Regions from separate parts of the Methylobacterium sp. ap11 genome, predicted to be linked through region 2. Evidence: predicted binding sites of a transcription regulator. Region 2 holds the regulator's gene; each other region holds the start of a gene.
The links. Region 2 encodes PhoB, which activates phosphate uptake and scavenging genes when phosphate is short. Its sites were predicted from a motif close to TGTCATNNANCTGTCAT; they were not measured.
Positions count from the first base shown of each region.

Region 1: a site for PhoB is predicted at 1,978-1,994, ahead of BMX97_RS06490 (PhoX family protein). Genes of this name have one in related genera too.
Region 3: a site for PhoB is predicted at 6,936-6,952, ahead of BMX97_RS24555 (Orn/Lys/Arg family decarboxylase). Genes of this name have one in related genera too.

Region 1 covers NZ_FOEB01000003.1:411,744-422,207, forward strand. Annotated here, with positions in the region: gene BMX97_RS06480 (pyridoxal phosphate-dependent decarboxylase family protein) at 1-1,235, opposite strand, end outside; gene BMX97_RS06485 (hypothetical protein) at 1,620-1,940, shown strand; gene BMX97_RS06490 (PhoX family protein) at 2,048-4,024, shown strand; gene BMX97_RS06495 (glutathione peroxidase) at 4,085-4,576, shown strand; gene BMX97_RS06500 (DsbA family protein) at 4,686-5,387, shown strand; gene BMX97_RS06505 (F0F1 ATP synthase subunit delta) at 5,788-6,360, shown strand; gene atpA (F0F1 ATP synthase subunit alpha) at 6,425-7,954, shown strand; gene BMX97_RS06515 (F0F1 ATP synthase subunit gamma) at 7,985-8,869, shown strand; gene atpD (F0F1 ATP synthase subunit beta) at 8,895-10,352, shown strand; gene atpC (ATP synthase F1 subunit epsilon) at 10,433-10,464, shown strand, end outside.
Region 2 covers NZ_FOEB01000004.1:286,465-296,928, forward strand. Annotated here, with positions in the region: gene pstB (phosphate ABC transporter ATP-binding protein PstB) at 1-753, shown strand, start outside; gene phoU (phosphate signaling complex protein PhoU) at 840-1,577, shown strand; gene phoB (phosphate regulon transcriptional regulator PhoB) at 1,645-2,346, shown strand; gene BMX97_RS07950 (hypothetical protein) at 2,374-3,285, opposite strand; gene BMX97_RS07955 (hypothetical protein) at 3,833-4,105, shown strand; gene lpdA (dihydrolipoyl dehydrogenase) at 4,560-5,948, opposite strand; gene BMX97_RS07965 (dihydrolipoamide acetyltransferase family protein) at 5,952-7,340, opposite strand; gene BMX97_RS07970 (alpha-ketoacid dehydrogenase subunit beta) at 7,344-8,357, opposite strand; gene BMX97_RS07975 (3-methyl-2-oxobutanoate dehydrogenase (2-methylpropanoyl-transferring) subunit alpha) at 8,359-9,621, opposite strand; gene BMX97_RS07980 (hypothetical protein) at 9,670-9,918, opposite strand; gene BMX97_RS07985 (Lrp/AsnC family transcriptional regulator) at 10,057-10,464, shown strand, end outside.
Region 3 covers NZ_FOEB01000022.1:21,888-32,351, reverse strand. Annotated here, with positions in the region: gene BMX97_RS24575 (NupC/NupG family nucleoside CNT transporter) at 1-1,153, shown strand, start outside; gene BMX97_RS24570 (methyl acetate hydrolase AcmB) at 1,284-2,462, opposite strand; gene BMX97_RS24565 (oxalate decarboxylase family bicupin) at 2,653-3,888, shown strand; gene BMX97_RS24560 (GNAT family N-acetyltransferase) at 3,935-4,540, opposite strand; gene BMX97_RS24555 (Orn/Lys/Arg family decarboxylase) at 4,540-6,885, opposite strand; gene BMX97_RS24550 (Ros/MucR family transcriptional regulator) at 7,338-7,832, shown strand; gene BMX97_RS24545 (AraC family transcriptional regulator) at 7,981-9,012, opposite strand; gene BMX97_RS24540 (MFS transporter) at 9,070-10,371, opposite strand.

The DNA.
Region 1 (10,464 bases), on a different contig from region 2:
GCACCGGTGCTTGCACCGGCAGGGGCGTAGCGGAAGCTGAACAGCGAGAGGACCGGCGCCGAGGTCAGCTCGAAATCCGGGTCGGCGTCGATGATCCCGGCGAGCTCCCGCGCCCAGGCGACGTGGGCGCGGATCATCTCCCGCAGCGTCTCGACGCCGTAGGAGCGGATCACGAACCACAGCTTCAGGGCCCGGAAGCGGCGCCCCAGCGGGATCGACCACTCGTTGTAGTCGACGACGCCGTCGCGCCCGAGCGTGCGCAGGTAGGCGGGGCGCAGGCCCAGCGTGTCGGTCAGCGCCTTCGGGTCGCGGACGAAATGGGCCGAGCAGTCGAAATGGGTGAACAGCCACTTGTGCGGGTTGAACACCAGGCTGTCGGCGAGCTCGGCGCCGCGCATCAGGTCGCGGAACTCGGGACAGATCATCGCGCTGCCGGCCCAGGCGGCATCGACGTGGAGGAACACCCCGTGCCGCTGTGCCACCGCGGCGACCGCCTCGATCGGGTCGCAGGCGCCGATGCCGGTGCCGCCCAGGCACGCGACGATGGCGGCCGGCACCCGCCCGGCCTCCCGGTCGGCCCGGATCGCCGCGTCGAGGGCGTCCGGGTCCATGCCGTGGAGCGGGCCGGTCACGGGGATCCGCACCAGGTTGGCGTCGCCGATGCCGGCGATGCGCACCGCCTTGTCGACGGAGGAATGGACCTGCTGCGAGGCGTAGACCCGCAGGGTCGGCCCGCCCGCGAGGCCGGTCGCGTTGCCGGTGAAGCCGAGCGCCCGCTCGCGCGCGGTGAGGAGGGCGGCGAGCGTCGCGCCCGAGGCCGAATCCTGGATCACGCCGGAAAAGTCCTGGGGCAGGCCGATCATCTGGCGCAGCCAGTCCATCACCCGGGTCTCGAGCTCGGTCGCGGCCGGCGAGGTCTGCCAGAGCATACATTGCGCGGCGAGCGCCGCGGTGACGAACTCCGCCACCAGGGAGGGCGGGCTGGCATTGGCCGGGAAATAGGCGAAGAAGCGCGGGTGCTGCCAATGGGTCATGCCCGGCATCACCACCCGGTCGAGATCGGAAAAGATCCGCTCCATCGGCTCGCCCGCGGCGGGCGGGGTCTCGGGCAGCTGACGGAGGATCTCGCCGGGGGCCACCTGCGCCCGCACCGGCCGCTCGCCGACGCCTTCGAGGTAATCCACCGACCAGTCGGCAGCCCGGTGCGCCCAGGCCCGAAACGTCTCGTCGTCCATCGCGTCCGCGCTCCTCCCGACGGCCCGGTCTTCCGGTGCCCGGACGGGGGTCTAGCAGGTTTCGAGGAGCGCGCCTCCCCGCGCCGGGGTCGGGGCCGGCAATCGAGGCCGGGCGCGCGCCAGCAGGCTTTTCCCGGCGAACAGTCCATCGCGCGGGCGATCCACTTGAGCGCCCCACCGAAACATGCCACGCTCAATCAAGCGGGACATATTTGCGGTTTCTTAACCAATTTTAGGTTGTAATGATCGAGTATCGAATCATTTCAGCGTGGCGTTACAGGACGAAAGCACCAATTTGTCGAGGACGGATTGGATTGTCGCCATCTGTTTCGGGACTTCTTAACACGTCGTGTTAGTTCATGGGGCGGGAACGAGAGGAGCGGGATGTTCGGCAGACCCACACAGGCGAGACCATCCGGCACGCTGACCCAGCGCCATGCCCGCATGAACCGCGACGGGGCGGACCAGGACACCTGCCTGATCTCTCTCGGCGATCAGCCGGTCTCGCTGCTGGTGCGCCTCGAGCCCGTCACCGCCGCGCCGGAGCACTGCCACAAGTGGCGCGTGGCCGAGACCTACGGGCCCTGCCGGGGCTTCACCCGCGCGCCGCTCTTCGATACCCCGGACGCGGTGATCGACTGGATCGCCCACCGCCTGCCCGACCCGACCCCGCGGCCCTGGCTGGACGCGCACCTGCTGCCCTGAGGCCCGCCCGCCCGGCCGCGGACGCATCGCCGGGCGCCGTCATCCCGCCGCCATGGTCCGCCGGGTAAGCTCCCGGGTCGCATGACAGGGAGCGCCGAGGGGACCCGATGACGCAGCCGTCGCTGAACCGTTCGCAGCAGGCCGAGGCGGCCGAGGATGCCGGCTCCAACCCGAGCCCGAACCCGACCCTCGGCGAGGTCGTGGCCCGGCGCTTCGACCGGCGCGAGATCCTGCGCGGGGGCCTGGCCGCGAGCCTAGCCGTCTCGGCGATCTCGGCGACGCTCGCGCCACGGGCCGTCGCGGCGGCGGGCCCCGAAACCTTCCCGTTCCGCGAGCTGCCGGCCGGCGCCGACGAGCGCCACCATGTGGCGGAGGGCCACGACGCCGAGGTGCTGATCCGCTGGGGCGATCCGGTCCTGCCGGGCGCTCCGGCCTTCGACCCGCACAGGCAGAGCGCCGCCGCGCAGGCGCAGCAATTCGGCTACAACAACGACTTCCTGGGCTTCTTCCCGCTGCCCGGCGCGAGCGACCCGGCCGGCCACGGCCTCCTCGTCGTCAACCACGAATACACCAACGAGGAGCTGATGTTCCCCGGCCTCGGCCGCCAGGACGGCAAGGTCGCCTTCGCGGGCATGAACCGCGACCTCGTCGACATTGAGATGGCGGCCCATGGCGGCTCGGTGATCGAGGTCATACGCGAGGACGGGCGCTGGCGGGTGGTGCCGGAATCCCGTTACGCCCGCCGCATCACCGCGATGACCCCGATGCGGATCGCCGGCCCGGCCGCCGGCTCGGCCCGCCTGCGCACGGGCGCCGACCCGGACGGCACCCAAGTGCTGGGCATGCTCAACAACTGCGCCGGCGGCGTGACCCCGTGGGGCACCTGGCTGACCTGCGAGGAGAACGTCAACTACTACTTCCAGGGCCGCCTGGCCGAGGGTTCGCCGGAAGCCCGCAACCACAAGCGCCTCGGCATGCCGGGCAACCTCTACGGCTGGGCCCGCTTCCACGAGCGCTTCGACTTGGGGAAAGAGCCCAACGAGCCGAACCGCTTCGGCTGGGTGGTCGAGATCGACCCGTTCGATCCGACGAGCGTGCCGGTGAAGCGCACCGCCATGGGCCGCTTCAAGCACGAGGGCGCGGCGGGCGCGATGGCGCGCGACGGCCGCTACGTCGTGTTCCAGGGCGACGACGAGCGCTTCGACTACGTCTACCGCTTCGTCACGAAGGACCCGGTCAACACCGCCGACCGGGCGGCCAACCGCGACATCCTCGACCACGGCACGCTGTCGGTCGCCCGCTTCGACGCCGATGGCCGCGGGACCTGGCTGCCGATCGTGTTCGGGCAGGGACCGCTGACGCCGGAGAACGGGTTTCGCGACCAGGCCGACGTGCTGGTCGAGACCCGCCGGGCCGCCGACCTCTTGGGCGCCACCAAGATGGACCGGCCGGAGGACGTCGAGGCCAACGCCAGGACCGGCAAGGTCTACGTGATGCTGACCAACAACACGCGTCGCAAGGCCGACCAGGTCGATGCGGCGAACCCGCGGCCCGACAACCGCTTCGGCCACATCGTCGAGCTCTCGCCCGAGGGCGGCGACTTCGCGGCCGGCGCCTTCGCCTGGGAGGTGCTGGTGCGCTGCGGCGACCCGTCGGTCGCGGCGGTCGGCGCCACCTTCTCGTCGGCGACGACGAAGGACGGCTGGTTCGGCATGCCGGACAATTGCGCGGTCGACGGAGCGGGCCGCCTCTGGGTCGCCACGGACGGCAACTCGCCGTCGAAGACCGGCCGGGCCGACGGCATCTGGGCGATGGAGACGGAAGGGGCCCGCCGCGGCACCGCCAAGCACTTCTTCCAGGTGCCGATGGGGGCCGAGATGTGCGGCCCCTACTTCACCCCCGACGACACCACCTTCTTCGTCGCCGTGCAGCATCCCGGCGAGGCCGACGAGGAGGACCCCAGCGCCGTGCCCGCCACCTTCGAGAACCCGGCGACCCGCTGGCCGGACTTCGACCCCGCCCTGCCACCGCGCCCGGCGGTGGTGGCGATCACGAAGCGGGGCGGGGGGAAGGTGGGGGCGTAGACGCCCCTCGGGCCCGCTCCACGCGAGACGAAGGGCGGCGGCCTGGGGCATAAGGTGGCGATGACCACCGTCCACGACTTCGTCCCCGCCGCCCCGGACGGCACGCCCCACCCGCTGGCGCAGTACCGCGGGAAGGTGCTGCTCGTCGCCAACACCGCGTCGGCCTGCGGCTTCACCCCGCATTATGCCGGGCTGGAGGCGCTGTGGCGGCGCCACCGCGATGCCGGCCTCGTGGTGCTGGGCTTTCCCTGCAACCAGTTCGGCGCCCAGGAGCCGGGCGATGCGGCGGAGATCGCCCGGTTCTGCACGACGACCTACGACGTGACCTTCCCGCTCTTTGCCAAGGTCGCGGTGAACGGGCCCGGGGCCGAGCCGCTCTTCGCCCACCTGAAGCAGGAGAAGCCCGGGCTTCTCGGCACCCGGGCGATCAAGTGGAACTTCACCAAGTTCCTGGTCGGGCGCGACGGCCGGGTGATCGCCCGCTTCGCCCCCCGGGTGACGCCGCAGGCCCTGGAGGCGGCCGTGGTGGAAGCGCTGGCGGCGCGGGCGTGAGGCCATCATCCGGCCAAAATGGCCGAGCTAGACCTTCGGGGGTAACGACAGCCCGTCGCGTGCCGGACCCGGGCTCCCGAGGCCCGCCCAGGATCCCCCGAGGACTCCCATGCCGCTTTCCCGCCGTACCCTGATCGCCGCCTCCCTGGCGGCGCTCCCCGCCCTCGCCCCGGAGGCGCGGGCGCAGGCCGACGGCCAGTGGCGCGCAATCACCGGCGACAACGGCCAGCCGCTGCCCAACACCCGCCTGCCGGGCGAGCTCGTCTCCGAGATCGGGCGGCTGCGCGGCGTGACCTGGATCGGGCCGCGCGAGGCCTCGGTCACCCTCTTCGAGTTCTTCGACTACAACTGCCCCTGGTGCCGGGCGGCGGCGCGCGACCTCGACGACCTCGTCAGGGCCAATCCGGACCTGCGCATCGGGCTGATCAACAACCCGATCCTGTCGGTGCAGTCGGCCCAGGCCGCCAAGGTGGCGCTGGCCGTGCAGCGGGCCGGCGGCTCGGCGGCGACCGCGGGGCTCTACGCCGCGCTCCTCGGGCCCGGCACCGCCGGGCGGATCGACGGGACGCGGGCGCTCGAGGCGGCGGCCCGCCTCGGCCACGACCGGGCGGCGATCGAGCAGGCGGCGGATTCCGACGAGGTGCGCGAGGCCCTGAAGAGCCAGATGCGGCTCGCCGCGAATCTCGGCCTGCACGCCACCCCGTCCTACGTCGTCGGCACCGCGGCCTTGCTCGGCTATCCGGGACCGAAGAGCCTCGCCCGGATGCTCGCGGCGGTGGCCGAGTGCGACGAGATCGCCTGCGGGAGCTGACTCCCGGACCGGCGCGGCCCGAAATTTTTCGGAAACCATCACGAAACCTTGCCCGTCCGCCCCGGTGCCGGCGCGACCTCGCACGACGCGGCACCGGCGGGTTTTCGCGCGCGCCATCCGACCAACGTCGAAGGCGCGCCCCGGGTGATGCCCGCGATGACGCGCGGAAGGGCCCCGGACCGGATTAAATCCAGGGCCCGCCTCGCGATTGGCGCACGCCCGCGCTCGCCTTGCGCCCCCCGAAAACCCATGCTAGGCCGGCGCCGCGCCGGGGGAGGGGGCAGTCTTCTCGCGCCGGAGCCTTTCCCATCATCGACGGGCCGCGCGCCGCCGCCGCTCCTTTTCAGGCCGGCGCGATGCGGCCGGACCCGTCGGGCCAGGACATGAAGAGAGAGCGCTGGTGGCTCAGAACGCATCGGAATCGGGTTCTCCCCTGGCGGGCGCCGCCGGGCGGTACGCCTCGGCGTTGTTCGAGCTCGCCCGCGACGAGCGGGCCGTCGACGCGGTGGCGGAGGGGCTCGACCGGTTCGACGCCCTGCTGACCGAGAGTGCCGACCTGCGGCGCCTGGTGCGCAGCCCGGCCTTCTCGGCCGAGGACCAGGTCAAGGCGATCGAGGCGGTGGTGGCCAAGGCCGGCATCCAGGGGCTGGCCGCCAACTTCATCCGCCTGTCGGCCGCCAACCGCCGGCTCTTCGCCCTCCCCGACATGATCCGCGCCTACCGTGAGCTGGTGCGCGAGTCGAAGGGCATCGTCCGTGCCGAGGTGCGGCTGGCCGAGCAGCCCTCCGACGCGGTGCTCCAGGACATCAAGGCGTCCCTGAAGGACGTCGCGAAGGCCGAGGTCGACCTCGACCTGCGCATCGACCCGAGCCTGATCGGCGGCATCGTCGTCAAGCTCGGCTCGCGCATGGTCGACGCCTCCCTGCGCACCAAGCTCAACAGCATTCGCCTGGCGATGCAGGGCGCCCGCTAAGGGCCCCGCCGCACCCGCCGACTTAAGAACAACGCCCGATACGAACGAACGAGGGAAGGTCCAGATGGACATCCGTGCCGCCGAGATCTCCGCCATCCTGAAGGAGCAGATCAAGAACTTCGGCCAGGAGGCCGAGGTCACCGAGGTCGGTCAGGTCCTGTCGGTCGGCGACGGCATCGCCCGCGTCTACGGCCTCGACAACGTCCAGGCCGGCGAGATGGTCGAGTTCGAGTCGGGCGTGCGCGGCATGGCCCTGAACCTCGAGCAGGACAACGTCGGCGTCGTGATCTTCGGCTCCGACCGCGAGATCAAGGAAGGCCAGACCGTCAAGCGCACCGGCGCCATCGTGGACGTGCCGGTCGGCAAGGGCCTGCTCGGCCGCGTCGTCGACGCGCTCGGCAACCCGATCGACGGCAAGGGCCCGATCGTCGCCGAGAAGCGCAGCCGGGTCGACGTGAAGGCCCCGGGCATCATTCCGCGCAAGTCGGTGCACGAGCCGATGGCGACCGGCCTCAAGGCGATCGACGCCCTGATTCCGATCGGCCGCGGCCAGCGCGAACTGATCATCGGCGACCGCCAGACCGGCAAGACCGCCGTCGCGCTCGACACCATCCTGAACCAGAAGCCGGCTCATGCCGGCACCGACGAGAAGGCCAAGCTGTACTGCGTCTACGTCGCGGTCGGCCAGAAGCGCTCCACCGTCGCGCAGTTCGTGAAGGTGCTCGAGGATAACGGCGCGATGGAATACTCCATCGTCATCGCCGCCACCGCCTCGGACGCCGCCCCGATGCAGTTCCTGGCGCCCTTCGCCGGCTGCGCCATGGGCGAGTACTTCCGCGACAACGGCATGCACGCCGTGATCGTGTACGACGACCTGTCGAAGCAGGCCGTGGCCTACCGCCAGATGTCGCTGCTGCTGCGCCGCCCGCCGGGCCGCGAGGCGTACCCGGGCGACGTGTTCTATCTGCACTCCCGCCTGCTCGAGCGCGCCGCCAAGATGGGCGACGCCGCCGGCAACGGCTCGCTGACCGCGCTCCCGGTCATCGAGACCCAGGCCAACGACGTCTCGGCCTACATCCCGACCAACGTGATCTCGATCACCGACGGCCAGATCTTCCTCGAGACCGACCTGTTCTACCAGGGCGTGCGCCCGGCGGTGAACGTCGGCCTCTCGGTGTCGCGCGTCGGCTCCGCCGCCCAGACCAAGGCGATGAAGTCGGTCGCCGGCAAGATCAAGGGCGAGCTGGCGCAGTACCGCGAGATGGCGGCCTTCGCCCAGTTCGGCTCGGACCTCGACGCCTCGACCCAGAAGCTGCTCAACCGCGGCGCCCGCCTGACCGAGCTCCTGAAGCAGCCGCAATTCTCGCCGCTGAAGATGGAAGAGCAGGTCGCGGTGATCTACGCCGGCGTCAACGGCTACCTCGACACGATCCCGGTCAACCGGGTCCGCGCCTTCGAGGACGGCCTGCTCTCGACCCTGCGCACCCGCCATGCCGACCTGCTCGACACGATCCGCTCCTCCAAGGAGCTGTCGGCCGACAGCGGCGCCAAGCTCAAGGGCGTGGTCGAGTCCTTCGCCAAGTCCTTCCAGTAAGCCCCCGGCTCGACACCAAAGGACCCTCCGATGGCGAGTCTGAAGGACCTGCGCAATCGCATCACCTCGGTGAAGGCGACCCAGAAGATCACCAAGGCGATGCAGATGGTCGCCGCCGCCAAGCTGCGCCGCGCGCAGATGGCGGCGGAGAGCGCGCGGCCCTACGCCGAGCGCATGGCGCAGGTGCTCGGCAACCTCGCCTCCAACCTGACCCCCGGGGCGGAGACGCCCCGGCTGCTCTCCGGCACCGGCCAGGACCGCACCCACCTGCTCCTCGTCTGCACGGCGGAGCGGGGCCTGTGCGGCGCGTTCAACTCCTCGATCTCGCGGCTCGCCCGTGACCATGCCCGGCGCCTGATGGCGCAGGGCAAGACGGTCAAGATCATCTGCGTCGGTAAGAAGGGCTACGACGTCCTGCGTCGCGAGTTCCGCGACCAGATCGTCGAGCTGATCGAGCTGCGCGGCGTGCGCCAGCTCGGCTTCGAGAACGCCGAAGGCATCGCCCGCAACCTGCTCGGCCGCTACGACGCGGGCGAGTTCGACGTCGCGACCCTGTTCTACTCGCGCTTTCGCTCGGTGATCGCCCAGATCCCGACGGCGCAGCAGATCATCCCGGCCGACATCGCCCCGACGGACGCCGCTCCCGCGGTCTCCTCCGACGCGGTCTACGAGTACGAGCCCGGCGAGGGCGAGATCCTCGCCGCCCTTCTCCCGAAGAACCTCACCGTTCAGATCCTTCGGGCGCTCCTGGAAAACGCCGCCTCCGAGCAGGGCGCGCGCATGGGCGCCATGGACAGCGCCACGCGCAACGCCGGCGAGATGATCAAGAAGCAGACCTTGATCTACAACCGGACGCGCCAGGCGATGATCACCAAGGAGCTGATCGAGATCATCTCGGGCGCCGAGGCGCTCTGACCGCACGCAATCAGGGATTAGCATCATGGCGAACACTGCCACCCCCGTCGCCGGCTCGACCAACACCGGCCGCATCACCCAGGTCATCGGCGCCGTCGTCGACGTGCAGTTTCAGGGTCACCTGCCCGAGATCCTGAACGCCCTCGAGACCAAGAACAACGGCAACCGCCTCGTCCTCGAGGTCGCCATGCAGCTCGGCGAGAACACCGTGCGCTGCATCGCCATGGACACCTCCGAGGGCCTGGTCCGCGGCCAGGAGGTCACCGACACCGGCTCGCCGATCCGCGTGCCCGTCGGCGCCAACACGCTCGGCCGCATCATGAACGTCATCGGCGAGCCGATCGACGAGGCCGGCGAGATCAAGACCGAGTCGCTCCGCGCCATCCACCAGCCGGCCCCGTCCTACGCCGAGCAGTCGACCGAGGCCCAGATCCTCGTCACCGGCATCAAGGTGGTGGACCTGCTCGCCCCCTACGCCAAGGGCGGCAAGATCGGCCTGTTCGGCGGCGCCGGCGTCGGCAAGACCGTGCTCATCATGGAGCTCATCAACAACATCGCGAAGGCCCACTCGGGCTACTCGGTGTTCGCGGGCGTCGGCGAGCGGACCCGCGAGGGCAACGACCTCTACCACGAGATGATCGAGTCCAAGGTGAACATGGACCCCAAGGAGCACGGCTCCGCGGAAGGCTCCAAGTGCGCCCTGGTCTACGGCCAGATGAACGAGCCCCCGGGCGCCCGCGCCCGCGTCGCGCTGACCGGCCTCACCGTCGCCGAGCACTTCCGCGACGAGGGCCAGGACGTGCTGTTCTTCGTCGACAACATCTTCCGCTTCACTCAGGCGGGCTCCGAGGTGTCGGCGCTGCTCGGCCGCATCCCGTCGGCGGTGGGCTACCAGCCGACGCTCGCCACCGACATGGGCGCCCTGCAGGAGCGCATCACCACCACCACCAAGGGCTCGATCACCTCGGTGCAGGCGATCTACGTGCCGGCCGACGACCTGACCGACCCGGCGCCCGCCGCCTCGTTCGCCCACCTCGACGCCACGACCGTGCTGTCGCGCTCGATCGCCGAGAAGGGCATCTACCCGGCGGTGGACCCGCTCGACTCGACCTCGCGCATGCTGTCGCCGGCGATCCTCGGCGAGGAGCACTACACCGTCGCCCGCCGCGTCCAGCAGGTGCTGCAGCGCTACAAGGCGCTCCAGGACATCATCGCGATCCTGGGCATGGACGAGCTGTCCGAGGAGGACAAGCTCACGGTGGCCCGCGCCCGCAAGATCGAGCGCTTCCTGAGCCAGCCGTTCCACGTCGCCGAGATCTTCACCGGTTCGCCGGGCAAGCTCGTGGCGCTCGAGGACACCATCAAGGGCTTCAAGGGCCTGGTGGACGGCGAGTACGACAACCTCCCCGAGGCCGCCTTCTACATGGTCGGCTCGATCGAGGAGGCCAAGGAGAAGGCCCAGCGCCTCGCCGCCGCGGCCTGATTAGGCAGCGACAAGACGGGCCCGGCTAAACGCCGGGCCCTTTCGCGTGCGTCTGACGAAACCGGAAACGACCTGACCCCATGGCCACCTTCCAGTTCGACCTCGTCGGCCC
Region 2 (10,464 bases):
GCGATCCGCCTCGCCGTGAAGGACCTCAACTTCTACTACGGCGACTTCAAGGGGTTGAAGAACATCAACCTCAACTTCCTCGACCGCCAGGTCACGGCGCTGATCGGGCCGTCGGGCTGCGGCAAGTCGACGTTGTTGCGCACCTTCAACCGCATCTACAGCCTCTACCCCGAGCAGCGCGCCGAGGGGCAGATCCTGCTCGACGGCCGCAACATCCTCGACCCCTCGATCGACCTCAACGAGCTGCGCGCCCGGGTCGGCATGGTCTTCCAGAAGCCGACCCCGTTCCCGATGTCGATCTACGACAACATCGCGTTCGGCATCCGGCTCTACGAGCGCCTCGGCAAGGCCGACCTCGACGTCCGCGTCGAGGAGGCCCTGCGCAAGGGCGCCCTGTGGGACGAGGTGAAGGACAAGCTCAAGCAATCCGGCATGGGCCTGTCGGGCGGCCAGCAGCAGCGCCTGTGCATCGCCCGCACGGTGGCGCAGCGCCCGGAGGTGATCCTGTTCGACGAGCCGACCTCGGCCCTCGACCCGATCTCGACCGGCCGCATCGAGGAGCTGATCGAGCAGCTGCGGGGCGAGTTCACCATCGCCATCGTCACCCACAACATGCAGCAGGCGGCGCGCATCTCGCAGTTCACCGCCTTCATGTATCTCGGCGAGCTGATCGAGTTCGGGCCGACCAACCGGCTGTTCATGAACCCGTCGAAGCGCCAGACCCAGGACTACATCACCGGCCGGTTCGGCTGAGGCGTCCCGCCCTCGTTCCGCCGGCCCGGGCCCTTGCCGGGCCGGCCCGATCCCACGCTCCACTTCATCGCGGGGAGTCTCACTCCATGTCGAACCACATCGTCACCTCCTACGATCAGGAGCTGCAGAACCTGCGGCGCAGCATCGCCGAGATGGGCGGCATCGCCGAGAAGATGGTGGCCGATTCCGGCCAGGCGCTCCTGCGCCGCGACGCCGCCCTCGCCCAGTCGGTGATCGCCGTCGACCAGCGCCTCGACGGGCTGCAGCGCGAGATCGAGGAGAAGGCGATCCTCCTGATCGCCAAGCGCCAGCCGATGGCGATCGACCTGCGCGAGACGATCTCGGCGATCCGCGTCTCGGGCGACCTCGAGCGCATCGGGGATCTCGCCAAGAACGTCGCCAAGCGCGTCGTCGCGATCGCCGACCAGGTCCAGCTGCAGAAGATCGTCGTCGGCGTGGAGCACATGAACGAGTTGGTCCAGGGCCAGCTCAAGGACGTGCTCGACGCCTACGCCACCCAGGACACCGTGGCGGCCCTCGACGTCTGGGCCCGCGACGGCGGCATCGACGCGCTCTATACCTCGCTGTTCCGCGAACTCCTGACCTACATGATGGAGGATCCGCGCAACATCACGTTCTGCACGCACCTCCTGTTCTGCGCCAAGAACGTCGAGCGCATCGGCGACCACACCACCAACATCGCCGAGACCATCCACTACCTCGCCACCGGCGAGACGCTGACGACCGACCGGCCGAAGAACGACGGGTCGAGCTTCGCCACCGTGGATCCCCAGTTCTCGCCCCAGTCCCCGCCCAAGGCCTGACCGGATGGCCTGCCCGGCCGCGAGGCCGAGCGGGCCGTCCCGGCGGCGACGACCCTGAAGTGCCCCGATGAGTACCCGCATCCTGATCGTCGAGGACGAGGAGGCCCTGACCCTCCTCCTGCGCTACAACCTCGAGGCCGAGGGCTTCGAGGTCGACGCCGTCGCCCGCGGCGACGAGGCGGATATCCGCCTGCGCGAGCAGGTCCCCGACCTCGTCCTCCTCGACTGGATGATGCCGGGCCTCTCCGGCATCGAATTGTGTCGGCGCATCCGCGCCCGCCGCGAGACCGAGCGGCTGCCGGTGATCATGCTGACCGCGCGCGGCGAGGAGGGCGACCGGGTGCGGGGGCTCGCCACCGGCGCCGACGACTACATCGTCAAGCCGTTCTCGGTGCCCGAGCTGCTGGCGCGGGTGCGCGCGCTCCTGCGGCGCGCGAAGCCCGCCCACGTCGCCGACCTGCTCGTCGCCGGCGACATCGAGCTCGACCGGGTCAGCCACCGCGTGCGCCGCGACGGCCGCGAGCTGCATCTCGGCCCGACCGAGTTCAAGCTGCTCGAGTTCCTGATGCAGAGCCCCGGCCGGGTCTTCTCCCGCGAGCAGCTCCTCGACGGCGTCTGGGGCCACGACGTCTACATCGACGAGCGCACGGTCGACGTGCATATCGGCCGCCTGCGCAAGGCGATCAACCGCGGCCGCGACTCGGACCCGATCCGCACCGTGCGCGGCTCCGGCTACTCCTTCGACGAGATGTTCGCGCCCGAGCCGTGACGCCGGACGGCCGTCTCCCGGTCCGGGTCAGAACTCCATCCCGAACTTCACCCGCAGGCTGTGCCGCTCGAACTGGTTCAGCCCGAGGGACCGGCCGGCCAGGGCCGGGTCGGTGTCGCGGCCCCAGACCTGCCCGGCATAGGCCACGGTCAGCCAGACCTTCTCGGTGAACCGGTGATGCAGCGCGGGCCCCAGGGTGAGCGCCTCGCTCTCGAGCCGGTTCAGGAAGGCCCCCTCGTAGCCGCGCAGGTAGCGGACCTCCGGGCCGAGATAGGTGCTGTCTCCGACGCGCCCCACGAGAGCGTTCGACCACAGGAAGGTCGAGGAGCGATAGCCCGGGCCGCCCCGCTCGCGCCCGGCCGCCGGTTCGACGCTGATGTTGCTGCCGTACCAGAGCTTGTCCGGCACCACCTGGACGTCGAGCTGGAGCAGGCTCTCGACGTCGAAGATGTCGGCGCCGCGGCCTTCGACCGGGAGGACGCGCGTGAAGCGAGGGCGCACCTCCAGGGCGAGACCGAAGGGCTGCTCCTTCGAGCCCTTCAGGAACTGGTACTTCACCTCGAGCGAGACGCCGTCGAAGGTGCCGTAGGACTTGTCGTCCAGATCGAGAACGTTGCGCTGCCGCCGCAGCGTGCCGAAGGCGCTGAGTTCGAGGCTCAGCCTGTCGATGGGGTTGAACTGGTAGGCGAGCCGCGTGTCGAGCACGCGGTAGGCCGACCGGCCGGGGCCGTCACGACGCTTGCCGATGCGCGAGACGGTGTCGACCACCGCTTCCTGCTCGCCCTTCTCGCCGGCATCGGCGCCTTCCGTGAAGCCGAACAGGTGCTCGGTATCGACGTCCTTCCCGTCGTCCGTCTTGCTGGACGTTCCGGCCGGACGGCCCTCGTCCTCGCCGGCCTCCCGCGCGCCGCCCAGGCCCGTCCCGGACCTGTCCTCCATCCCGGACCTGTCCTTTGTCCCGGACTCGCTGCGCGGCGCGGCCTGCGTGGATGCCGGGGTGGAGAGGACGAGCATCAGGACGCCCGCCGCGGCCGACAGGCATCGCATCGGCTCGGTGATTCCGGTCATGGTCGCGCGAGGGCCCCAGATGTGCCGTGCTCCAGCGCGTCTGCTTAGAAACGATGCCGGCCGGCCTGGCTGCCGCAAAAATGCAACGCCCGTAAGACCTTTGGACCGCGCGGGATTACGAGGGGCGTCCGACGCATCGGAGGCCTTCGCGCGGTCGGCAGGACCGGGGATGGGCTCCGGTCCGCACGACCCCGGGGCGCCTTGACGTTGGCTCCGTACAAGGCTTGGCCGACGGCTGCGCGCCCGCCCCGAGCACCGCGCCGAATCCTGGCGCCGATCCCGACATGCCCACCCGCACCGCCCCTTGCACGGATCCGTCCCTGGGTCAGGGGTGAAGGCGATCTGCGTATCGAACATTTATAGTTGTAGATCGCCGAGCATGACGTTAGGATTTTCAAGTCAAGCGGGGAATGTTTCCATGGAAAAACTCAGAAACATCGCGACGATCTTGGCTTTTCTGCTGGCCGGAGAGATGATCGCTTCCATGCTCGGACTTGCCGTGCAGCCGGCATCGGCGCAGTCGAGCGCCGAGCGCGAGAGATGCGCGGAATCGGTCGGGATCCAGACACGTCACAACGGCCGGAACAGCTGGATCAAGCGGAGAGTCTCCGGCAAGACCTACAACGCTTTTCTTCGGTGCACGGACGACATTGCCATGAAACGTGCCGACGCGAAGCCGGGCCGCCCCTGAGAGCTTGGTCGACCGATCGACACGCTCTATCCCACCAGCAACCTCATCCTGAGGTGTTGGTCGATCGAAGATCGACTAACCTCGAAGGAGGGCTCCAGAACTCTCCGAGGTTACTGGATCCCTCCTTCGAGGCTCAGCGATCCTCGATCGCCTCGCACCTCAGGATGAGGTAGAGTGCAGGATGGAAAATCCCCTCGCGATTGTGTCGTCGCAAGCCGAGCAGGCTCCGACACATCAAGATATTTTCGTGTATCTGATAAAAATTCTCTCACGACGTCGACCCCGTCAGTCAGTCAGGCCCTGACACTCCATCGGGGCGACCGGCAGCGATCGGTCGGGAGGCCGGCACCCGGCTCGCGAACCGACGGAACCCGCGCGATGCCCACCGTCTCGCGGTGGGCGCGCCGCCACGGGACGGGGCCCCGCCGGACGGTTCCGTCCGGCGGGGCCTCCTTCAGATGTGCAGCGCCTCGCCGAGCGCTCGCAGGTTCGCCTCGTGGAAGGCCTCGCCGAGGGTCGGGTGGGCGTGGATCGTGCCGGCGACGTCCTCCAGCCGGGCGCCCATCTCGAGCGCTAGGCCGAACCCCGCCGCCAGCTCCGAGACCCCGGCTCCCACCGCCTGGATGCCGAGGATGAGGTGGTTGTCGGCCCGCGCCGTCACCCGCACGAAGCCGTCCTCGGCGCCCAGCGTCATGGCGCGGCCGTTGGCGGCGAAGGGAAACAGGCCGGTGCGGATCTCGTGGCCGGCGGCGCGGGCCTCGTCCGGCGACAGGCCGGCCGAGACCACCTCCGGGTCGGTGAAGCAGACCGCGGGAATCGCCACCTTGTGGAAGGCGCGGCGGCGCCCCGCCACGAGGTCGGCCACCATCTCGCCCTGCGCCATGGCGCGGTGGGCCAGCATCGGCTCGCCGGTCACGTCGCCGACAGCCCAGACGTTGCGCATCGAGGTGGCGCAGCGCTTGTCGATGCGGATGAAAGGCCCGCTCATGTCGAGGTCGAGCCGCTCTAACCCGAGGTCGTGCGTGCGCGCCTTGCGGCCGACCGCGACCAGGATCACCTCGGCGGGGATCGTCCGGCGCTCGCCGCCGACCTCGACATCGAGCGCGTCGCCCGAGAGCCCGGTCGCCTTGGCGCCGAGCAGCACCTCGATCCCGAGCGCGCCGAGGCGCCGCGCCACCGGCCGGGTCAGCTCGGCGTCGTAGGCCGGCAGGATCCGCTCGGCCATCTCGACCACCGTGACCTTGGCGCCGAGCTTGGCGAAGGCGGTACCGAGCTCGAGCCCGATATAGCCCGCCCCCACCACCGCCAGGGTGGCGGGGACCTTCGGCAGCGACAGCGCCTCGGTCGAGGAGATCACCCGCCCGCCGAAGGGCAGGTGGGGGAGCGCCGCCGGGACCGAGCCGGTGGCCAGGATCACGTGCTCGGCCCGCACCCGCTCGGGGCCGGTATCGGTCTCGACGAGGCAGGTCTTGCCGTCGACCATCCGCCCGCGCCCGCGCAGGATCTTGACCCCGCCGCGCTTCAGGAGCGACGCGACCCCGGTGTTGAGCCGCCCGACGATGCCGTCCTTCCAGGCCACCGTGCGGGCAAAATCGAGGCTCGGGGGGCCGGCCGAGAGCCCGAAGGGCGAGGCGTCGCCGGCCTGCAGCACGGCGGCGTGATAGGCCTCGGCCGCGTGGATCATCGCCTTCGAGGGGATGCAGCCGACATTGAGGCAGGTGCCGCCTAAGCGATTCTCCTCGACCAGCACGGTGTCGATGCCGTGCTGGCCGGCGCGGATCGCCGCGACGTAGCCGCCCGGGCCGCCGCCGAGCACCAGGAGCTTGGTGGTGATCTCGCCCACGGGTCAGGCCTCCATGAACAGGGTCGCGGGCGTCTCGAGCAGGCCTTTCAGCGCCTGCACGAACAGGGCGGCGTCGTAGCCGTCGACCACCCGGTGGTCGAAGGACGCCGAGAGGTTCATCGTCAGGCGCGGCACGAAGGCGCCGTCGCGCCAGACCGGGCGCATCACCTGCTTGTTGACGCCGATGATCGCGACCTCCGGCCGGTTGATCACCGGCGTGGTCACGATGCCGCCGAGCGCGCCGAGCGAGGTGATGGTGATGGTCGAGCCCGAGAGCTCGTCGCGCGCCGCCAGGCCGTTGCGGGCGGCCTCCGCCAGGCGCCGCACCTCGGCGGCCGAATTCCACACGTCGCGGGTCTCGGCGTGGCGGAGCACCGGCACCATCAGGCCGGACGGCGTCTGGGTGGCGATGCCGACATGGATGCCGGCATGGCGGTGGATCACCTCCGCCTCGTCGTCGTAATGCGCGTTCATCTGCGGGAAGTCCGGCAGGGCGCGCACCAGGGCCTGGACCAGGAACGGGATCAGGGTGAGCTTCGGCCGGTTCGCGCCGTGGCGCTGGTTGAGGGCGGCGCGCAGCTCCTCCACCGCCGTCACGTCGACCTCCTCGACATAGGAGAAATGCGCGACGCGGCGCTTGGCATCGGCCATGCGCTGGGCGATGCGCCGGCGGAGCCCGATGACCTTGATCTCCTCCACGCCGGTGCGGGCGACGCGGCCGGCGGGCGCGGGCGCGGTCTCCTCGGGCGGAGCGTTCAGGAACCCGTCGAGGTCGTCGTGACCGATGCGGCCGGCCGGGCCGGTGCCGCGGACCTGGCGCAGGTCGATGCCGGCCTCCAGTGCGCGGCGGCGCACCGCCGGCGAGGCGACGGGCTTCTCGCCCGCCGGGCGTGGCGGGCCAGAGGAGGGAGCAGTCGCCGCGGGGCGCGGGGCGGGGGCTGCGGGCTTCGCCGGCGCAGGCTTCGGGGGCTCGACCGGCTTCGGCGCGGCGGCGGATCGGGGCGCGGGCGCGGGTTGCGCCGGCTCCAGGCCGTCCGCGGCCGGGACCAGGGCGGCGGCGGGCTGGCCTTCGGCCGCGTCCTGCGCCCTCGCGACCTCGGGCGCCACCGCGACGCCGGAGTCCGGGACCGAGGCGGGCGCGGCATCTCCGCCCTCGATCTCCAGCCGCACGAGTTCGGCGCCGACCGCCAGCATCTGGCCGGCCTCGGCGCCGAGCGCCGCCACGGTGCCGCTCACCGGGGAGGGGATCTCGACGGTGGCCTTGTCGGTCATCACGTCGGCGAGGGGCTGGTCCTCGCGGACCACGTCGCCGACCTTGACGTGCCAGGCCGAGACCTCGGCCTCGGCCACGCCCTCGCCGATGTCGGGGAGCTTGACGATGCGAAATCCCATGGGTCAGCCCTCCAGCGCGGCGCGAAGGGCCCGGCCGACGCGCTCGGGACCCGGGAAGTAGGCCCATTCCTGGGCGTGCGGGTAGGGCGTGTCCCAGCCCGCCACCCGGACGATCGGGGCCTCCAGGTGGTAGAAGCAGGTTTCCTGCACGAGCGCCGCCAGCTCGGCGCCGAAGCCCGAGGTCAGGGTCGCCTCGTGGGCGATGACGCAGCGCCCGGTCTTGCGCACCGAGGCCTCGATCGTCTCCATGTCGAGGGGGAGCAGCGTGCGCAGGTCGATGACCTCGGCGTCGATTCCCGTCTCGGCGGCCGCGGCTTCCGCCACGTGCACGATGGTGCCGTAGGCCAGCACCGTGACGGCGCTTCCTTCGCGCCGGATCGCCGCCTTGCCGAGCGGCACGGTGTAGTGCCCGTCCGGCACCTCGCCGAGGTCGTGGCGGGCCCACGGGGTCACCGGCCGGTCGTGGTGGCCGTCGAAGGGGCCGTTATAGAGGCGCTTGGGCTCCAGGAAGATCACCGGGTCGGGATCCTCGATCGCGGCGATCAGGAGACCCTTGGCGTCGTAGGGGTTCGACGGCACCACGGTCTTGAGGCCGGCGACGTGGGTGAACAGGGCCTCGGGGCTCTGGCTGTGGGTCTGGCCGCCGAAGATGCCCCCGCCGGTGGGCATCCGCACCACCATCGGGGCGGTGAACTGGCCGCCCGAGCGGTAGCGCAGGCGCGCGGCCTCGGACACGATCTGGTCGTAGGCCGGGTACATGTAGTCGGCGAACTGGATCTCGATGCAGGGCTTCAGACCGTAGGCCGCCATGCCGACGGCGGCGCCGACGATGCCGAGTTCGCTGATCGGCGCGTCGAAGCAGCGGCTCTTGCCGAAGCGGGCCTGGAGCCCTTGGGTGCAGCGGAAGACGCCGCCGAAATAGCCGACGTCCTCCCCGAACACGACCACGTCGTCGTCGCGCTCCATCGCCACGGCCATCGCGTCCCGGATGGCCTCGATCATCGTGCGGCGCGGCATGTCAGTACCCCGCCTGCTGGCGCTGGCGGCGCAGGTGGGGGGGCATCTCGGAAAAGACTCCTTCGAACATGTCGCGCGGGGACGGCTTGCCGCCGGCATGCAGCGTGCCGTGGGTCTCGGCCTCGCGCTGGGCGGCCACCACCTCGTCGAGGATCTCGGCCTCGCCCTGGCGGTGGCGTTCCTCCGACCAGGCGCCGCGGGCGATGAGGTGATCCTTGAGGCGCTTGACCGGATCGCCGAGCGGCCAGGCGTCGAACTCGGTCTTCGGCCGGTAGGCGGAGGGATCGTCGGAGGTCGAATGCGCGCCGGCGCGGTAGGTGACGTACTCGACGATGGTCGGCCCGAGGTTGCGCCGCGCCCGCTCGGTCGCCCATTTCGCCACCGCGTGGACGGCGAGGTAGTCGTTGCCGTCCACGCGCAGGGACGGGATCCCGAAGCCGTGGCCCCGCGCCGCGAAGGTCGAGGAGCCGCCCCGAGCAAAGCCCTGGAAGGTCGAGATCGCCCACTGGTTGTTGACGACGTTGAGCACCACCGGCGCCCGGTAGGTCGAGGCGAAGACCAGCGCCGCGTGGAAATCCGATTCCGCGGTCGAGCCGTCGCCGATCCAGGCGGCGGCGATCTTCGTGTCGTTCTTGATCGCCGAGGCCATCGCCCAGCCGACCGCCTGGACGTACTGCGTCGCGAGGTTGCCGGAGATCGAGAAGAAGCCGTGCTCCTTCGACGAGTACATCACCGGAAGCTGCCGGCCGTGCAGCGGATCGTTCTCGTTCGAGTAGATCTGGCACATCATGTCGACGAGCGGGTAGCCGCCGGCGATCAGCAGCCCGGCCTGCCGGTAGGTCGGGAAGTTCATGTCGCCGGGTTCGAGCGCCCGGCGGAAGGCGGTGCTCACCGCCTCCTCGCCGAGATGCTGCATGTAGAACGAGGTCTTGCCCTGGCGCTGCGCCATCAGCATCCGCGCATCGAAGGCGCGCAGCTTCATCATGTCGCGAAGGCCCGCGAGCAGCTCCTCGTCGGTGAGCGAGCCGGCCCAGGGACCGACCGCCTTGCCATCCGCGTCGAGCACCCGGATCAGCGTGTAGGCGAGGTCGCGGATGTCGGCCGCCGCCACGTCGACCTCGGGCCGGCGCACCGCACCGGCCTCCGGGATGTCGAGGTCCGAAAAACTCGGATTGCCGCCCGGGCGGACGGCCGGCTCGGGGACGTGGAGGCTCAAGGGGGCGTGGAGATTGGGCGCGTGGGGGCTCGGGGCGTCTGGCGGCATGGGGAGGCCCTTACGGGGAGGGTGTCGCGGACGATGCGGGATGGAGTGTCAGGACGGCGCGCCGACCTGCGCCTCGACCACCGTCGGATGGCGCGACAGGCGGGCGGCGAGGACGGACAGGTCCGTCCCGTCGGGGACCAGGATCGAGAGGGTGAGGGCGGAGGAGGTGGCGTCGAGCGCGAGGTGTCTCAGTCTGTCGCCGGCGCGTTCGACTTCGCCGAGCAGGCGCGTGACACCGTCGAAGACGTGGAGGATCCGAGCCCGGACCTCCACCGCATGCCCTTGTTCAAGAGCCATCTGCGCCCTCCCGCGACGCTTGATTTCCCCGACTGTAGACCGGTCCGGCCGGATGGTCCTCGCCGATTTTCGCGGCTAAAGCGGGTGACCGGAGAACGCAGCATGGCATTGAAGGGCGAAACGCCGAACAAGCGTTCCGTGCGATCGCAAGCGCAGCAGAAGGGCGCCGAGCCGCACCGGCTCGACGAGATCGACCGCAGGATCCTGGGCGCCCTGCGGACGGATGGCCGGCTGACGATCGCGGCGCTCGCCGAGCGGATCGGGCTGTCGCAGTCACCGTGCTGGACGCGGCTGCGCCGCCTGGAGGAGGCCGGGCTGATCCGCGACTACGTCGCCCTGCTCGACCACCGGGCGCTCGGCATCCCGGACGTGGTCTTCATCGAGGTGACCCTCGACAAGCACGACGACGCGGTGCTGGAGGCCTTCGGCACCGAGATCCTGCGCATCCCCGAGGTGCTGGAGGTGCACCTGGTGACGGGCGAGTACGATTACATGATCAAGGTCGCGGTCAGCGGCACCGCGCATTACGAGCGGTTCCTGCGCGAA
Region 3 (10,464 bases), on a different contig from region 2:
GGTGCTCTCGGCCCTCGCCGTGCAGGTGACGCTCGGCGCCCTGGTGCTGTTCTGGCCCGCCGGCCGCACGGGCCTCGGCGCCGTGGCCGACGCGGTCCAGGCGGTCCTGTCCTACGGCGACAAGGGCGTGGCGTTCCTGTTCGGCGGCCTCGTCGAGCCCAAGATGTTCGAGTTGTTCGGCGGCGGCGGCTTCGTGCTGGCCCTGCGGGTCCTGCCGCAGATCATCTACGTCTCGGCGCTGATCGCGGTGCTCTACCATTTCGGTGTGATGCAGGCCCTCGCCCGGGGCTTGGGGGCGGCGTTGCAGCGGGTGCTCGGCACCTCGCGCATCGAGACCTTCTCGGCGGTCATCACCATCTTCATCGGCCAGAGCGAGATCGCCGTGGCTTTGCGCCCCTTCCTGGCGCTGCTCACCGGGGCCGAGCTCTTCGCCGTGATGACGAGCGGGGCGGCCTCCACCGCCGGCTCGATCCTCGCCGGCTACGCCGCGCTCGGCGTGCCAATGCCCTACCTGCTCGCCGCCTCGTTCATGGCGATCCCCGGCGGGCTCCTCTACGCCAAGATCCTGGTCCCCTCGACCGAGCCGAGCCGGGTGACGACGATGCAGGTCACCTTCGGCGAGACCCGGGCCGTCAACGTGATCGAGGCCGCCGCCGACGGCACCCAGAAGGGCCTCGCGGTGGCGGCGGCGGTCGGCGCGATGCTGATCGCCTTCGTCGGCCTGATCGCGCTGCTGAACGGTCTCGTCGCCTATGCGGGCGGCCTCGTCGGGATGCCCGGCGCCTCGATCGAGGGCGGGCTCGGCTTCGTGCTCGCGCCGCTCGCCTGGCTCCTCGGCGTGCCGTGGGACCAGACGATCCTGGTCGGCGGCGCCATCGGCCAGAAGCTCGCCTTCAACGAGTTCCTGGCCTACGCCAACCTGTCGCCGGTCCTGAAGAGCGGCGAGCTCGGCCCCCGGACCACCGCGATCCTATGCTTCGCGCTGTGCGGCTTCGCCAACCTGTCGTCGATCGCGATCCAGCTCGCGAGCTTCGGCAGCCTGGTCCCCGAGCGCCGCTCCGAGGTTGCGGCCTTCGGCCTGCGGGCGATCCTCGCCGGCACCCTGTCGAACCTGACCAGCGCAGCGATCGCCGGGGTGTTCATCGGGGCGTGAGGGCTTCTGGTTCGCTCCAAAACCCATCCTATCCCACTCGCGAACCTCATCCCGAGGTGCCGGGCGATCTTCGATCGACCAACACCTCAGGATGAGGTCGTGGACGGAAGGATCAGGGGTCCGGCAGGAGTCAGGACAGGCTCCTGTACACCGCCGTCTCGAAATCCAGGAAATTCTCTACCGAAGCTGGATCGGCGAATGGGAAGAGCTGCGTGCCCCAGAACCCGCCGACCCCCCTGGTCCGGTCGATCCAGAAATACAGGTTGGCGAGGCCCGCCCAGGCGAGCGAGCCGGCGGAGCGCCCGGTCGGCGCCTCCTCGTCGTTGATCATGAAGCTCAGGCCCCAGGATTTCGGCATTCCGGGGAAGAACTCGGCGTCGTGCGAGAGGTGACGCTTCACCCCCGGCAGGGCGCGGATCCTGAGATCCGGCCCGAGGCCGTTCGTTGCCGCCATCGCGACCGTCTCGGGCCGCAGGACCGGGCCGTGCGGCCCCGCGCCGTCGTCGAGCCACATCCGGACGAAGCGCAGGTAGTCCTCGGCGGTCGAATAGAGCCCGTGGCCGCCCATCTCGACCTCGGGCGCCTGTGGCAGCTCGAAGCCGGCGATCTCCGTCAACGCGCCCTCCCCGCCGCGCTGGTGCATCCGGGCGAGGCGGCCGCGCATGTCGGGCGTCAGCACGAAGCCGGTCGAGTCCATGCCGAGCGGCGCGAAGATCCGCTCCCGCATCACCGTCCCGAGGCGCTCGCCCGTCACCGCCTCGACCACCTGGCCGGCCCAGTCGATGCTGCTGCCGTACTCCCACGACTCGCCGGGATCGAACAGCAGCGGGGTCATCAGCGCGGCGCGGGTGCCGCTGGTGACGCTCGCCTGCTTGCGTGCCCGCAGGAGGCGGGCGTAGCGCTCGTTGAAGATGTCGTAGCCGAAGCCCGCCGTGTGCAGGAGCAGCATCCGGGTGGTGATCGGGCGCGCCGGCGGGCGCAGGCGCGGCGTGTCGTCCTCGGACAACCCCTCGAGCACCTGGATCTCGGCCAAGGCCGGCACGTAACTGGCAGCCGGGGCGTCGAGGTCGAGCCGGCCCTCCTCGGCGAGCTGCAGTACGGCGGTGGCGGTGACGGCCTTGGTGGTGGAGAAGATCGCCATCACCGTGTCGGGAGTCATCGGCGCGTCGGGCGCGCGCTGCCCGGCGGCGCCGGCATAGAGGACCCGCTCCCGGTCGGTCGCCATCGCGACCACGCCGGCGAGCCCGGGGGGGCCGGCCACCGCGCGCCGCAGGATCGCGTCGGCCGCGGCCGTCAGATCGTCGCCCATCCGTGTCCTCCCGGCATTCGTCGTTGGGCGGCAGACTATCCCGCCGCCGCCGCCCTGTCAGGCGGGAGCCCTGCCCGGGATGCCGGCGGCGCAGGCCTGACCCCAGGGAACGCCGCGGCCGGGCGCGCGATTGAGCCGGTGCCGAGCGGAGGCGCCGAATCCTCGTTTCCGCCGGAGCAGGAGACCGCCCGTGACCCTCATCTCCCGCCGCGACACCCTGGCCGCCGCGGCTGCCGGCCTCGTCGGCACCGCCGCCGCCACTGCCCAAGCGCAGGCTCCGGCCGCCCCGTCGGGGCCGCAGCCGATCCGCGGCAAGGACGGCGCCGACATCCTCGGGCCGGTGAACCCGGCCCGGCAGGCCGAGGAGCCCTTCACCACCCTGCCGCCGAAGACCGACCACGGCACGATGCCGAACCTCAAGTGGTCGTTCACCGACAGCCACATGCGGATCGAGGAGGGCGGCTGGGCCCGCCAGACCACGACCCGCGAATTGCCGATCTCGACCGCGATGGCCGGCGTGAACATGCGGCTCAAGGCCGGCGTCGCCCGCGAGATGCATTGGCACAAGGAGGCCGAGTGGGCCTACATGCTGAAGGGCCGGGCCCGCATCACGGCGGTCGACCAGGCCGGCCGCACCTTCGTGGACGACGTGGGCGAGGGCGACCTCTGGTACTTCCCCTCCGGCATCCCGCACTCGATCCAGGGCCTGCCGGGCGAGGTCGACGGCTGCGAGTTCCTGCTCGTCTTCGACGACGGGCACTTCTCGGAGGATTCGACCTTCCTCATCACCGACTGGCTCGCCCATACCCCGCGCGACATTCTGGCGAAGAATTTCGGGGTGCCGGAATCGGCGTTGGCCGGGCTGCCCGACAAGGAGAAGTACATCTTCCCGGCGCCGATGCCGGGGCCGATCGCCGGCGACAGGACCGGCGGCGCCGGGCCGGTGCCGGAGGGTTTCAGCTACCGGATGCTGGCGCAGGAGCCGATCCGCACCAAGGGCGGCTCGGTCCGCATCACCGACTCGAAGGTGTTTCCGGCCTCGAAGACCATCGCGGCGGCCCTCGTCGAGCTCGAGCCCGGCGGCTTGCGCGAGCTGCACTGGCACCCGAACGGCGACGAGTGGCAATACTACCTCTCGGGCCAGGGCCGGATGACGGTGTTCGGCTCCGAATCGAAGGCCCGCACCTTCGACTACCAGGCCGGCGACGTCGGCTACGTGCCGTTCGCCATGGGCCATTACGTCGAGAATACCGGCTCGACGCCGCTGCGCTTCCTCGAGCTGTTCCGCAGCCCGACCTACGCCGACGTGTCGCTCAACCAGTGGATGGCGCTGACCCCGCACGCCCTGGTGCGGGCGCACCTCAACGTCGACGAGGCGGTGCTCGCCGGGCTGCCCACCGCCAAGACGCCGGTGGTGAAAGGGTGAGCCTTGCCCCGGGACGGGGCGATCGGCCCCGTCCCCGGCGAGGGCGTCATGCCAGCGGCAGCGGCGCCCGGGCCTCCTGCACCACCGCCTCCTGGCGCCAGGTCGAGGGCTGGTCGGACGCGCCGGTGCCGAGCGCGCATTGCACCATCACGCTGTCGGCCCAGCGTCCGTGGCGGTAGGCCACGGCCGGCAGGTGGCCGACACGCGTGAAGCCGCAGGTCTCGTGCAGGCGCAAGGACGCCTCGTTCTCGGCGTCGATATAGCCGATCATCTGGCGGTAGCCGCCCGCCGCGCAGGCCTCGATCAGCGCCGGAAGCAGGCGCCGGCCGATGCCGGCATGCAGGTGGCCGGCATGGACGTAGATCGAGTGCTTGAGCGTGTAGCGGTAGGCCGGCCGCTTGCGGAACGGCACCGCGTAGGCGTAGCCCGCCACCATCCCGTGGCGCTCGGCCACGAGGTGGGGCAGGCGCTTCGAGCGCATGTTCTTGCGCCGGCGCTTGAGGTCGTCCGGCCGGAGCCGGTCCTCCTCGAAGTCGCCGGTATCGCCGACGCCGTGGCGGATGTGGTGCTCGTAGATGTCGATCATCGCCGCGACGTCCGCATCGGTCGACGGCCGGATCACGATTCCCGGCTGCGAAGGCGCCGAATCCATCAGCGGCCCTCCCGCAGCACGTAGGTGTAGAACCGGATGCGCCCGTCCGGCTCGACCTGGCGGTAGACGCCCTGGATCTCGGCCTCGAAGCCCGGGAACAGGTTGGCGGCGGCCTCGAACATCTTGAAGTAGTCGAGCATGGGCTTCGCCCGCTCGTCGAGCCGCTCGCCCGGCAGCACGGTGCCGATGCCCGGCGGGTAGACCAGCATCAGGGTCGTGGCGATGCGCCCCTCGGCTTCCGCGATCGGCACGAAGTCGACGTTGTTGCGGGTCAGCATCTGGGCCGCGGCCTTCGGCGGCATCACCATCTCGGGCAGGTGCTCGGGCATGAACTGCTTGCGCTGCAGCCCCGAGGTCCCGGCCTGCCGGTGGAAGGCGTGGTAGTCGGCGCAGAGGTCGCGCAGGCGCACGCCGCCGTAGCGCTGCGGCCGGCGCCGAACGAATTCCGGCATCGCCTCTTCGAGCAGCACGTTGTCGTCGTGCAGGCGCTTGAAGGCGACCAACCCCGAGATCAGTGTGCCGGCCTTCGAGGATTCGACGCCCGGCGTCAGCAGGAAGAGCAGCGAGTTGAGATCGTTCTTCTCCGGGACGATGCGGTTCTCGCGTAGGTACTGGGCGACGATCGGCGCCGGCACGCCGTGCTCGGTGTACTCGCCGGTCTGCCGGTCGAAGCCGGGGGTGAGCACCGTGAGCTTGTTCGGGTCGGTGATGGCGTAGCCCGGCGCGACATGGGTGAAGCCGTGCCAGCCGGCCCCGGGCTTCAGCTCCCAGTGGCGGGCGTCGGAGGCGAGCTCGTCGGTCGGCAGGCTCTCCCACGGCACCTCGGCGGCGCCCGCGCCCGTCGCCATGTCGGGCACGAAGGGATCGAAGAACCAGCGGCGCTTGGGGTCGCGCTCGTTCTCCTCGAACTCCTTGCGGATCGCCCGCACCTTCTTGCGCCACTCGATGCCGAGCCGGATCGTGTCGTCCCACAGGATCATGCCGGAGCGCCCCTTCATCATCTGGGCGCCGACGTCGAGGGAGGCGAAGAGGGGGTAGAACGGCGAGGTCGAGGCGTGGACGAGGAAGCTCTCGTTGAGGCGCCGGTGCTCCACCCGCCGGGTCTGGCCGCGGATATGCCCGTCCTTGGTGTGGATCTGCGAGGCCTGGGAGAAGCTCGCGAGCTGCTTGTGGGTCGATTGGGTGGCGATGATGCCGGGCGAGGTCTCGTCGAGACCCGTCAGCCCCATGGCGTAGCGGCCCTGGAACAGGGGATGGAACTTCATGAAGCCGGCCCAGGCCTCGTCGAACAGGATGTAGTCGCAGAGGTGGCCGATCTTCGAAACGATCTCGCGGGCGTCGTAGATCGTGCCGTCATAGGTGCATTGCTCGATCACCGCGACGCGGAACGGCCGCTCCTTGCGCCACGCCTCCTTGTCCTTGACCAGCGGGTTGTCGCGGATCTTCCGGCGGATCTTGTCCTCGTCCAGCGCCTCGTGGAAGATCGGGCCGATCAGCCCGTAGGCGTTGCGGTCGGTCTCCAGGAAGATCGGGATGCCGCCGCCGAGGAACAGCGCGCCGTGATGCGCCGCCTTGTGGTTGTTGCGGTCGAACAGCACCAGGTCGTCCTCGGCCACCAGCGAGGACAGGACGATCTTGTTCGAGGCCGAGGTGCCGTTGAGCACGAAGTAGGTCTTCTCCGCCCCGAAGATCTGGGCCGCTTCCTTCTGCGCCTTGAGGGCCGGGCCCTCGTGGGTCAGGAGGTCGCCGAGATCGAGGACCGAGTTGTCGAGGTCGTCGCGAAAGATCGCCTCGCCCAAGTGCTCGACGAAGATGCGGCCGATCGGCGAGCGGTTGTAGAAGATGCCGCCGTTGTGGCCGGGGCAGGTCCAGAGCTGGTTGCCCTTCTCGGCGTAGTCGACCAGCGCGCCGAAGAACGGGGTCTTGAGGGTCTCGGCGTATTGCGTCACGCGGCTGACGAGGCCGCGGGCGATGAATTCGGGAGTCTCTTCCGCCAGGAAGATGTAGCCGTCGATGAAGTCGAGCAGCTCGACCGGAATGTCCTCGAGCCGCTTGCGCCGGACCATGATGACGATCGGCATCTCGAGGCCGCGCTTGCGCATCATGTCGATGAGCGCCGCCGCCTTGCCGTCGAGGCCGCGCTTGCCCCAGTCCACCACCAGGCAGCCGACCGCCGCGTCGGTCTGGACCGCGATCGCCGCGTCCTCGACCCGCCGCGCCCGCACCACCTCGAAGCCGCGATGCTCGACCGCCGCCACGATCTGGTTGACGCGCACGCCCTCCAGGTCGTCCGGATCGAAGGCCGGCGTGCACATCAGCACGGTAAAGCGGCGGTGGAAATCCATCGGGCGGGGCTCCTGTCCGTCACGGTATGGCCTGCGTGTCGGCCCCTCTCATGACGTTCCGATGACGGTCCCGGCCCTGCGGCGAATCCGCTCGGCCTTTCGGCGCGGACACCCGCCTGCTCCGTCGGGCGTCCGAACCTCCCCCCGTCATGCGCAAAGCCCGGCACGCACCGATCGAGGTCGGACCGTCGTCGAGACGGTCCGGGCGCTCCGCCACCCGTCCGGGCGGGATTCGCAGAGTCCGCCGGGGAGTAGCCGTCGTCGGGCGCAAGGCTTGGGTGCATCTGTCGCGCAGGATGAAGCCGTTGCGCGACATCATTTCCGGACGATTACAAAAAGCATCTGTGGGTAATTCCGCGCTGACCGTACGACGGTGGGTTGAAACTGCGCGGGCCTGCCCGATATCGGCACCATGCCCGTCCATCGGGTGCGTTGATTTAGGACGAATATCCGTGTCGCAAGAAAATCTGGTCCAGGACGTCGACTTCGTCGCCCTCGCTGCCGACGTCGTGTCGGCCTACGTCGCCAACAACTCGGTTCCGGCCGCCGATCTGGCCGGCCTGATCGGCACCGTGCACACCGCCTTCCTGTCCCTCGGCCAGCCCGCCGCCAAGGAGGCCGAGAAGCCGACCCCGCTGATGCCGATCAAGAAGACGGTGACCCCGGACTACCTGATCAGCCTCGAGGACGGGAAGCAGTACAAGTCGCTCAAGCGCCACCTCTCCACCCGCGGCCTCTCCCCCGAGGAGTACCGCCGCAAGTGGGGCCTGCCGCACGATTACCCGATGGTCGCCGCCAACTACGCCGCGCAGCGCTCCGAGCTGGCGAAGAGCATCGGCCTGGGCCGGGGCCGCACCGTCGCGGCCGCCGCCAAGCGCGCCTCGTCGGATGCCGTCGTGACGGCGCCGGTCGCCGACGCGAAGCCGGCCAAGCGCCGCCGCGCCTGAGGCCGCGGGCCGTCCCGTCCGGGGCGGCACACGGAACAATCGCCCGCGAGACCGCCCGGCCGCTCCGCGCTCCGGGCCGGACCGCGGATCTCGAGGGCGACCGGCGGGGGCCGGTCGCCCTTCGCCCGTCAGGGCCCCTCGATTCCGGTCACATCAATTCGCCGTGCCAGGGCATGAAGCCGAGCGGCGGCACGCCCGCGCGATCGATGTGCGCGAGCCGGAGCGGGCCGGCCCGGTCCGGCTCGGCAGGGCCGCGCGCGCCGCGCCGGTACTCCCCGGGCGGAACGCCGAAGGCGTCGCGGAACAGCCGTCCGGCATGGCTCGGCGAGGTGAAGCCGGTCGCGGTCGCGAGCTCGTCGACGGTGCGGTGCTCGTCGGGGCGCGACAGGGAGCGGCGCAGCTGCGCCACGCGCCGCTGCTGCACGAACCGGGTGACCCCGCCCGCCGGCTCGAACAGGCGGTAGAGCACGCTGCGCGACACGCCGATCCCGGCCGCGACCGTCGCGGCCGAGAGGTCGCGGTCGCCGAGATGCCGGTCGATATACGCGGTGGCCCGGGCGCGGGCGCGCCCGGCGGCTACCGGGGGCGGGACCGATCCGGCCCGGTCGCGTAGCGAGGCCAGGGTCGCCCCGAGGAGCAGGCACAGCGAATCGGTCGCGATGCCGGCAAGGTGCGGCGTCAGCCCCGCGGCATGGGCGGCGAGCGAGCGGAGAAAGTCGATCGACAGCCCCGCGGCGCCCGGGCCGAGCACCAGCCCGTGCAGGTCGAGCCCGTCGATCACCGCCGGATCGAGGCGGTCGCGGGCGATCGACGCGGTGACGATGTGCGCGCCCTCGGTCCAGGTGCGCTGCGGCCGGGTGAGGTCGAACAGCGCGAGGCTGCCGGCCTCGACCGCCCGGATCGCGCCGGGCACCTCCAGCATCATGCGCCCGGACAGCACCAGGTGGAGCGTGACGTGGTCGAACCCGTCGCGGGCGACCCGGCGCGGCCCGCGGGCATGCGATACCCCGGCGAGGCGGCGGTCGAAGACCAGCATGCGCGGCAGCCGGTGGGCGACGACCTCGGTCCGCAACGTGCCCGCCAGGCGATCGACGTCGGTGCCGCTGCTGTAGAGCGCGCGGTACGCCTCGAAGGCGTCGTCGGCGGCGGGCAGGTCGGGGCCGAGGGTGATCGTGTCCATCGCCGCGCGGGGGGCTCCCTGGTCGGAGCGGACGGGGCGCTTCGGCCCCCCGACCTCTCAGCGGCGCTCGCCTTCCTTTGCGGCCACCGGTCCGCGGAGGTAGCGCGCACCGAGCAGGAGGGCAATGATCCCGGCCGCGTAGGCCGGCAGGCTCGCGGCGAGCAGGGCCCGGCCGAGCCCGGCCTCGCCGAAGACGCGATCGGCCAGGAGCCCGACCAGGGGCGGGCCCAGCCCGAACCCCGCGAGCGTCGTGCAGGCCACGAACGGCGCGGTGACGCGGCCGCGCAGCGCGCGCGGCGTCATGAGCTGCAGCCCCGCCAGCGTCGCGACCGAGCCGATGCCGAGGCCGAAGATCAGGGCGACCAGCGCCGTCAGCGCGAGCCCGCGGTCGTTTGCCAGCCCTACGGTCGCGGCGAGCGGCAGGGTGCCGAGGAGCGCGCCGAGCACCAGCCGCCCGCCTGGCAGGCCGCGCCGGGCCGTGCGGTCGAGGAGGCGCCCGCCCGCGACCTGGCCGAGCGGGGCGGCGACGGCGACGATCGTCCCGAACACCATCCCGGCGAAGGGCAGGGACAGGCCGAAGCGGCGCACGAGCAGCGTCACCGCCCAGGCGTTGGTGGTCTGCACCACCAGGGTGACGGCGATCCCGGCGACCGCGAGGACGGCGTAGCGCCCGGCATGCCGGGCGAGCCAGGGCGTGAGGGCCTGCCGGCGCGCCGGGCGGCGGCCGACGCCGCGCCCGGGATCGGGCAGGCGCAGGAGAAGGACGGCGAGGACGAGGTTCGGCACGACGCTGAGGGCGAACAGCACCCGCCAGGCCGCGACCGGGGCGCCGGGGCCGAGGGGGACCGTCGCCGGCAGCAGGGCGAGGAGCCCGCCGCCGAGCCCCAGCGCCGTCGCCCGGCCCAGGGTGGCGCCGGCGACGTAGAGCGAGACGCCCTGACCGATCCGGTCCCGCGGCTGGCGCGCCGCGATGAGCGCCAGGGCGGCCGGGGTGAGGACCGCCTGGCCGAGGCCCAGGGCCGCGCGGCCGAGGACCAGCTCCCCGAGGCCGGTGGCCAGCCCGCAGGCCAGGGAGGCCAGCCCCCAGACCAGGACCCCGGCGGCGATGAGGCGCGGGCGGTGGAGCCGGTCGACCAGGGGGCCGGCCGCCAGCGAGGCGACCGCGTAGGCCGCCACGAAGGCGGTGCCCTGGACGAGGCCGAGCTCGAAGTCGCTCAGGCGCAGGTCGGCCTTGATCGCCGGGGCGACCAGGGCGGCGATGAACCGGTCGGCGAAGGCGAGGAGGTGGGCGCCGGCCAGAAGCCACACGCCGGGCCAGGCCGGCGCGAGGGCGAGGCGCCCGGGCCGGAGACGTCGCATCGGCTCAGGCCCTGGCGGGCGCGGGTCCGGACCCGGCGGCGTGGTTCTCGCCCATGCGTGGCGGCTCTCCGGGCTGGGTGTCGCGCGAAGGCG